One region of the Kosakonia beeri genome, then DNA from elsewhere that is predicted to be linked to it. Evidence: predicted binding sites of a transcription regulator. Region 1 holds the regulator's gene; each other region holds the start of a gene.
What was found. The regulator CRP, encoded in region 1, controls carbon source genes, mostly activating them, when cyclic AMP is high. The targets are predictions, from matches to a motif close to ATGTGANNNNNNTCACAT.
Positions count from the first base shown of each region.

Region 2: a site for CRP is predicted at 1,058-1,075, ahead of udp (uridine phosphorylase). Genes of this name have one in related genera too.
Region 3: a site for CRP is predicted at 977-994, ahead of bhsA (multiple stress resistance protein BhsA). Genes of this name have one in related genera too.
Region 4: a site for CRP is predicted at 918-935, ahead of ACUY4S_RS21425 (YjcB family protein). Genes of this name have one in related genera too.

Region 1 covers NZ_CM135106.1:451,422-453,626, forward strand. The annotation lists gene ACUY4S_RS02125 (YccS/YhfK family putative transporter) at 1-430, opposite strand, end outside; gene crp (cAMP-activated global transcriptional regulator CRP) at 479-1,111, opposite strand; gene ACUY4S_RS02135 (OsmC family protein) at 1,445-1,849, shown strand; gene ACUY4S_RS02140 (phosphoribulokinase) at 1,893-2,205, opposite strand, start outside.
Region 2 covers NZ_CM135106.1:4,684,490-4,686,694, forward strand. The annotation lists gene rmuC (DNA recombination protein RmuC) at 1-37, opposite strand, end outside; gene udp (uridine phosphorylase) at 173-934, opposite strand; gene ACUY4S_RS22155 (dienelactone hydrolase family protein) at 1,196-2,002, shown strand; gene ACUY4S_RS22160 (ABC transporter ATP-binding protein) at 2,074-2,205, opposite strand, start outside.
Region 3 covers NZ_CM135106.1:2,986,479-2,988,683, reverse strand. The annotation lists gene ACUY4S_RS14210 (TetR/AcrR family transcriptional regulator) at 187-822, opposite strand; gene bhsA (multiple stress resistance protein BhsA) at 1,067-1,324, shown strand; gene ldtC (L,D-transpeptidase LdtC) at 1,408-2,205, opposite strand, start outside.
Region 4 covers NZ_CM135106.1:4,524,436-4,526,640, forward strand. The annotation lists gene ACUY4S_RS21420 (GGDEF domain-containing protein) at 1-512, opposite strand, end outside; gene ACUY4S_RS21425 (YjcB family protein) at 1,057-1,338, shown strand; gene ACUY4S_RS21430 (ABC transporter permease) at 1,397-2,205, opposite strand, start outside.

The sequences.
Region 1 (2,205 bases):
ACAAGGTACCAAGCGCATAAATCAGTAACGGTTGCCATATTGGCATACTGCCGGCAAGGCTCAGGGTAAAGATGGCAGCAATCAGCGAGGCCGGGAGTAACCGCCCATGCAGTGCACTGATTTCGGCGGTCACGCCAAGTAATAATGTCATGCCGGTGAGGATCAGCGGCAGGGGCAGGTTCTCTGCAAGCAGCAGTTGTACCGCGAGGCTGCATCCTGCAAACAGCGAGCCGCCAATAATCAGGCGTTTAAAGAAACGTTTATGGGGGGTATCAAGACCTGCAATGTTGCAGCAGGCGGGCACGAGGGAGAACAGCAAACCTTGTTGCAAATGACCGACGATTAAGCCGATGGCCACAGGCAAACATAACACCAGCGTTTGCCGCAGTGCGTAGTTGATTTCGGGGTGATAAATCAGCCTGCGCCACATGAGAAAACAAAAACGGCGCACCGGATAAGCGGCGCGCCGTTTTGTCGATTAACGGGTTCCGTAAACCACGATAGTTTTACCGTGTGCGGAAATGAGATTTTGATCTTCCAGCATTTTCAAAATACGGCCCACTGTTTCGCGCGAGCAACCGACGATCTGACCAATTTCCTGACGGGTAATTTTAATTTGCATACCGTCCGGGTGAGTCATTGCGTCTGGCTGTTTCGCCAGGTTCAACAGCGTTTGGGCAATGCGACCTGTCACGTCAAGGAACGCGAGGTTGCCGACTTTCTCTGAAGTGACCTGCAGGCGACGCGCCATTTGCGAGGAAAGGCGCATCAGAATGTCCGGGTTTACCTGGATTAACTGACGGAATTTTTTATAGGAAATTTCGGCCACTTCACATGCGGTCTTAGCGCGTACCCACGCACTGCGCTCCTGACCTTCTTCGAACAGGCCCAGTTCACCGATAAAATCTCCCTGATTCAGGTAAGAGAGGATCATCTCTTTACCTTCTTCATCCTTGATCAGCACTGCCACTGAGCCTTTAACGATGTAATACAACGTTTCCGCTTTTTCACCCTGGTGAATCAGCGTGCTCTTCGACGGGTACTTATGAATGTGGCAATGAGACAAGAACCATTCGAGAGTCGGGTCTGTTTGCGGTTTGCCAAGCACCATGCGCGATTATCCTCTGTTATAAGCTGTCACCAGACACAGGATGTGCACCCTGCCCCTGGGGTTGCAATCTATACACGTTATCGTTCGACTTTGTGTATTCGCTTCCAAATCCTCGGAAGTGGACCGTCAGCGTCATCTGCGGTCTCTAAAGTGTGATGTCAGGCGTGTCTGCGTGACATCCATTTTTTCTGTAGCATCCAGATTGTTTTAGCATAGCTTTAACCGCCTGTCTCCTGGTGTCTCGCTTCAGCATGACGCAGGTCGCCTTCCGTTGCGACTTTTCTTATGTACGCGTAATCTGTAAAGAAAATTGCCACTTCGGAGTAAAGAAAAATGCAGGCACGTGTGAAATGGGTTGAAGGGTTAACCTTCCTCGGTGAGTCCGCCTCGGGCCACCAAATCCTGATGGATGGCAACTCAGGCGATAAAGCACCAAGCCCGATGGAAATGGTGCTGATGGCCGCAGGCGGGTGCAGCGCCATTGATGTGGTGTCTATCCTGCAGAAAGGGCGCCATGACGTTACCGACTGCGAAGTGAAGCTGACCTCAGAGCGTCGCGAAGAAGCCCCGCGTCTGTTCACCCATATCAATCTGCACTTTATCGTCACCGGCAAAGCGCTGAAAGATGCTGCGGTTTCCCGTGCGGTGGATCTCTCTGCGGAGAAGTACTGCTCCGTGGCGTTGATGCTGGAAAAGGCGGTGAACATCACCCATTCCTACGAAGTCATAGAAGCCTGATGTGCTCAGCCCGGTAGCGTGGCGTTACCGGGTTCCCCTAACGCTATTTTATCTTTTTCCCTTCCATCAACCGTTGCACCAGCGGCGTCATGATTAGCTCCATCGCCAGCCCCATTTTTCCGCCAGGCACCACCAGCGTGTCCATATGGGAAATAAACGAGCCTTGCAGCATCGCCAGAAGCCATGGGTAATCAATCCCTTCCAGATTACGAAAGTGGATCACCACAAAACTTTCATCCAGCGAAGGAATGCCTTTCGCGGCAAAAGGGTTCGAGGTATCCACGGTTGGTACACGTTGAAAGTTGATATGCGTGCGCGAGAACTGCGGGGTAATAAAGTTAATGTAATCTTCCATG
Region 2 (2,205 bases), 690 kb from region 1:
GCGCAACTGCCGCCATGACGATGATTGAAGTGTCCACCACGCCCCCTGATTACTAATCATTACTGTCGGGGATTGTGCTGTATAAACGTCCAGTTTGGAAGGGGTTTTCCTGCGAAGCGTTACGCAAAAAGAAAAGGCCGAACAGGTCGGCCTTAAAATCATCAGCGCACAGTTACAGGAGACGACGCGCGGCTTCCACAACGATTTTCACCGCATGGCTTTCTGTTTGCTTCATGGTTTCCGCATTCGGGATCTCTTGCTGAGTGCGGTTAACAATCACACCAGCGACCATCCCGGCACGTAACCCCTGGCTGGCACACATCGTCAGCAGCGTGGCGGATTCCATTTCGTAGTTCATCACGCCCATAGATTGCCACTCTTCCATGGATCCTTTGAAGCGGTTCACCACACGGCCAGAGAAGGTGTCGTAGCGCTCCTGGCCCGGGTAGAAGGTATCTGACGATGCCGTAACGCCGATATGTTTCGTTGCGCCAACGGCGTCTGCTGCGGCCACTAATGCGGTTGTACAGGCGAAATCGGCCACAGCCGGGTATTCCATCGGTGCAAAGTGCAGGCTGGCACCATCCAGGCGTACGGAGCCGGTCGTGATCAACACATCACCCACATTGATATGCGGCTGGATAGCGCCAGTAGTGCCTACACGCAAGAAAGTACGAATGCCAAGCTGCGCCAGCTCTTCCACTGCGATAGAGGTTGACGGGCCGCCGATGCCGGTAGAGCAAACAATAACCGGTTTGCCATCCAGTTCGGCACGCCAGCTGGTAAATTCGCGGTGCGATGCCAGTTTGACCGGCTTATCCATCAGCGCGGCGATCTTTTCCACACGCTCAGGATCGCCAGGGACGATAGCCAGCGTAGCCCCTTGTAAATCGTTTTTGGTGAGGCCGAGATGAAAAACATCAGACTTGGACATAACAGACTCCTCTGTGGTCAGTTTTATCGGGAGAGGCAAAAAGCCACTTTACAGAAGGCGCACGCCTAATTTCGTGACTGTCATCACCGCTATTGAAATTCATTGCATACGGTTTCCATTAAATAGTGACACTCATCACATTTTAATGCCACACCTCACGCCTCAGGAGCAAAGATAGTCTACCCCACGGTGATTTACCGCGCCCCTCAGGTCTTCCCGTCTATAGTTATTGAAGCGCTAATAAAGGGTATGGAGAATGCCATGACAACCGATAAACAGCCGGGCTTTGCACCTGCAGCATCACCTCTCGCTTCAACGATTGTACATACGCCGGAAGACGCCTTAATCGCAGGCGAAACGTCAATTCCGACCCAGGGCGACAATATGCCCGCGTTTCATGCCCGCCCAAAAACGGCCAGCGATCCACTGCCCATTGTCATTGTGGTGCAGGAAATTTTTGGTGTACATGAGCATATCCGCGATCTTTGCCGCCGCCTGGCACTGGAGGGCTACCTCGCCATCGCCCCGGAACTCTATTTCCGCCAGGGCGATCCGAATGATTTTGCGGATATCCCAACGCTGCTGAGCGGGCTGGTCAGCAAAGTACCGGATGCACAAGTTCTTGCCGATCTGGACCATGTTGCCAGCTGGGCTGCACGTAACGGCGGCAATGCCCATCAGTTACTGATCACCGGTTTTTGCTGGGGTGGGCGCATCGCCTGGCTATATGCTGCGCATAATCCACAGTTGAAAGCGGCTGTGGCGTGGTACGGCAAACTGGTGGGGGAAAAATCACTGAACTCGCCAAAACATCCGGTAGATATCGCCACGGAACTGACCGCGCCGGTGCTGGGTCTGTACGGCGCTCAGGATACCGGCATTCCGCTGGATACGGTTGAAACCATGCGCCATGCGCTGCGCGCAGCCAACGCTAAAGCCGACATTGTCGTTTATCCCGAAGCCGGGCATGCGTTCAATGCCGACTACCGTCCGAGTTATCATGAAGAGTCAGCGCAAGACGGCTGGCAGCGCATGCTGGCGTGGTTTGCCCAGTACAGCAAAAAATAATCCTGCACGCCGGGGCTCGCCCCGGCAACCTGTTCCTGGAGGTGATAACGGCACGGCGCACCGCCCCTTTCTCATGCCGCCTCCAGACGCCAGCCCTGCATCAAACGTACACAAACCGTTTGCCCTGGCGCGAATGGAGAGTGATGAAAAGCCGTCACCGTTTGCCCATCACGCAGGCGCATTTCCAGTAAGTAGCGCTCGCC
Region 3 (2,205 bases), 2.4 Mb from region 1:
AGCTTATCGCATCTTCATGACGCTTATTATTCACGTATCACTCGAGCTAATCATTAGCAAGGCAATAATCACAATTAAGCATAGGAAAGGCGGCAAAAATAGCTGATAGATTTTACCTATTATTAAGATAGGCTGCGGCGAACAAAAGAGAACCCGAACGGCACCGTGCCGTCGGGTTAACGGGGGTCACACCTGAAGAAGGGTAGGCCATAGCCGCAGTGTCGTGCGGGTGATTTGCAGCAGTTTCTCGCAACTTGCGCCTTCACGCGCGCTCACCGACATGCCCTGCAGAACACAACCAAGGAACTGCGACAGCACTTGTGGATCGGCACTTGCCGGGATCTCTCCCCGCTGCTGGCGACGGGTAATAAACTGTAGCAGCGTCTCTTCCTGCTGCGCGTGGCGGGATTTAATGGTTTCCGCGATGGCATGTGAAGAGGCCGCGAGGGTCGCCGAAGTATTAATCATAAAACAGCCAGCAGGGGTATCGGCACTGGTAAAACACCTGGCGACAGCGGTGAAGTACGCCAGCAATGCCTGCTCTACGGGGGTGTCGTCCTGGTGCAAAGGCGCTTCGTGCTGGTTGGCAAATCGCGCGATATAGCGATCCAGTACCGCACGAAAGAGCCCCTCTTTGTTGGTGAACTCGGCATACAGCGTCGGTGCTTTCGCCCCGGTCGCCTCAACGAGATCGGATAATGATGTGGCTTCGTAGCCATGCTGCCAGAACAGCGCCATGGCTTTGTCGAGCGCCGCTTCCCTGTCGAACACTTTCGGTCGGCCACGGCTTTTTTTGGTGCAACTGGTCATTTCAGTCGTCATAGGGCCGCTTACCTTTGTTGGTTTGTTGAACGTACATTATAAAAACATTCCGTCAGCGTGACCAGCGACAAATAGCACAAATAATTAAATCTTATGTTTATGAATTTTAAGCAATTACATTTTTAAATAACGATCGTTATAAAAATAAGTTGACGCGTGATGAAAATCACACTTATCATTTACCTATCGATCGTTAACATATTCGATAACGATACCCTTCATCTGCATTACAGGTAATAACATCATGACTAACGTAAAACCTTTTTTTGCTGCTGCTGTGCTCAGTTCTCTCTCTTTCGCAAGCTTCGCTGCGGTTGAAGTTCAGTCTGCTCCTGCAGGCCAGCAAGAACTCGCAACGGTGGGTGTTTCCGCCAGTACTAACCTGAGTTCTGTAGAGAACAAACTGGCGCAGAAAGCGGAACAGATGGGCGCAAAGTCCTATCGCATTACGTCTGTGACAGGTACTGATAAACTGCATGGTACTGCGGTTCTTTATAAATAAGGTCAACCCCCTCATTGACCCTTATGCCTCTGCCATAAAAAAGGCCTGCATTGATGCAGGCCTTTTTTGTGCGCGCGATATTGTCAGAGCATCTGCGCGTTTTCGTCGTGATAACGGGTCACGTCCACCGGCATGCCGGAGCGGACCTCCATAGCATGTGTCATCACCTCTGCATCACTGCGCGCATCGTCTTTAAACGCCTGCATGGCGGCGTTGAGTATGATCGGCAGCGTTTTCGGATCGTCATCAATCGCTTTGGATAAGGGCTGATGCACTTCCACCAGGCGGGTGCCGTCCGGTTCGACCGACGCTTTGATCGGCGTATTAATAATGTTCACCGGCGTACCGGGTGAGACCGCGGCATAGAGCGCGGAAATATCCCCGTCGCGCAGGCGAATACAGCCGGAACTGACACGCATGCCTATCCCAAAATCGGCATTGGTGCCGTGTAACAAATAAACCCCGCCAAAAGCCGCCAGGCGGATCGCGTGGTGCCCCATCGGGTTATCCGGCCCGGCCGGAACCACGGCAGGTAAATCAATACCCTGGGCTTTATAACGCGCGCGAATGTTTGCTGTCGGTGTCCAGGTTGGATTGGCGCGTTTATCCGAAACCGTTGTTACCATTGTCGGCGTGAGAGTATCGCCGCCCAGCTGGCCAATGCCGATCGGGTAGACAATCACTTCACTTTTTCCGGGGGGATAATAGTAAAGACGTAACTCGGCGAGATTAATGACAATCCCTTTACGCGGCGCATCCGGCAGCAGGGTTTGCAAGGGAATGGTTAACACGCTGCCTGCCCTGGGAACATAGGGGTCAACGCCGGGGTTAGCCTGAAGCAATGCCAGAAAACCGACATTGTATTTTTTGGCGATCGCTTC
Region 4 (2,205 bases), 850 kb from region 1:
ACACGATCGCGAACAATAATATCCGCAAGAAAATCTTTTAATTTTTCGACTAATATAACGACCATGTTTTTCATGATCGATAATGAAGGGACGACTTGAGAAAATGCCAGAAAAAAATATCCATTAATGCCAGCATCTTTAGCATTCAATTTACAGAGGATACCGCTTTTTAATTTATTGCTGGCCTCTTTGTCGCCAGGGAATAGTAATGTTGCCACCTGCCGCCGCCAGCAAATAACGCGCCAGGCGCGCTGGTGCCGCCGTAATTGTGAGTGTGCCAGTAAGGCCTGCGCGTCCTGCAAGGTACAGCCGACCTCGCCGACGCTGGTGAGCTGCTGCTCTGCCCCCTGCTCGATCAGCACCCATGCCAGGCTTGCGCCCAGGGCTGCATTAATACTCCCGAGGATCTCTTCCATTGAGCGTTTCCCTGTCAGCCACGGCATCAGCTTCGCCAGAAGCGTCAGCGCCGCTGCTCCGTCTCCTAAAAGTGCGGCGGAAATCTCTGTTTTCATATTTCATCAATCGCAGGTTATTAAGTACAGACCGACCCACAATGATTTAATCAGGAAGAAAATAACATACAAAATTAGCCCGGATAACAGGCGAAAAATTCATACCGGACGGCGTTGTAACATCCTACCAGCGAAGAATATATCGATTGAAATCAAGTCCCCTGAATAATCACTAACAGGCAAATTAAGCTGTTCAATGAAGCATAATAGATGTTCTGCGAACTGTAAATGTTGTACCAATTAGCCGGTATAATAATTCCGTACCGGTAGTAATAAATTTAAGTTAAATCATCTCATCGCGCGGGATATAGATCCGTAAAGAGCATAACGTTATTACTTGTTGTAGAAAATCGATGATAAAAACCGCAAAAAGCCGCTTTTTCGCACTGGCGAATAAAAGAACAAGTGTGATATAGTTCACATATTCCTGAAACAGGAAACAAAGTTTCATTTTGTTGTGCTACTCCGCGGACCTCAGCGTTAACGCTGCCACGCGTGCATCACGCCAGTCCGCCCGGTATTCGATTCTTTTGAGGATGGTTTGATGGCTACCTTTACCACCAGCGTCGTGCTCTTTCGCTGGCAGTTGTTGAGCGCAGTATTAATGTTTATGGCCAGTACGCTGAACATTCGTTTCCGCCGGGCGGATTACATTGGTCTGGCGGTTATCAGTAGCGGCATGGGACTGGTAGCGGCATGCTGGTTTGCCACTGGCCTGCTCGGCATTACGATGGTAGACGCTGCCAAAGTCTGGCATAACCTGGTGCTGGTGATGGAAGAGGTCGCCCGTCAGGCACCGCCAGAGTGGCCGATGGTGATTACGTGATTAAAAAAGCGCCTGCGGGCGCTTTTTTGTTGTTACGACCAGGCCATACAGCGGTGGATTATTTCCCCAGTTTTGACAGCATCTCCGGACGCATAAATTTATGAATGACCAGCATAAACAGCACCGACGGTACCAGCAGGATCAGCGCAGTGATTGACGACACCTGGTAATTGCCAGACATACTGGCGGTATACAGCAGGATAGGCAGGGTGGTGATATCCGGCGCGCCGACAAAAAATGTGGCGGTAAACTCATCCAGCGACTCCAGAAAGACAAAGATACTGGCGGCAATTAACCCTGGCGCAGCCTGCGGCAACACAATATGGAAAAAGGTATAAACCGGCCCGGCCCCCAGATTACGCGACGCGCGCGCCAGCAGCGGATCGACAGCGGAGAACGCCGCCACGCTGATCCAGATGGAATACATCAAACCGTGCACACTGTGCACCAGCACCACGCCGGCCACCGTTCCGTTTAATCCCCACTGATAAAACAGCCGCGCCACGTTCATATAGACCGTCAGATTCGGAAACGCCTGCGGAATGAGAAACAGCAGCATAAAAAAGACGCGCAGCGGCATGGATCGTTGCGCCAGCGCATACCCTGCCGGTACGGAAATGACCAGACAAACAGCCACCGCCAACACCGCGATCGCCACACTGACCGACAAGGATCCGGACACATCACTGTAAGGGCTAAACACCTGGCTCCAGTATTTCAGACCCCACTGGCCCGGTAGCGCATGCGGGAAAAACCAGCTCTCCGCAACCGTCCAGATCAACAGGTTAAGCAACGGGCCAAACAGTGCCAGCACCAGAAAAGTCAGCAGCAAGGTTTGCAAGACCAAACTGGCCCGGATCTTGTGCA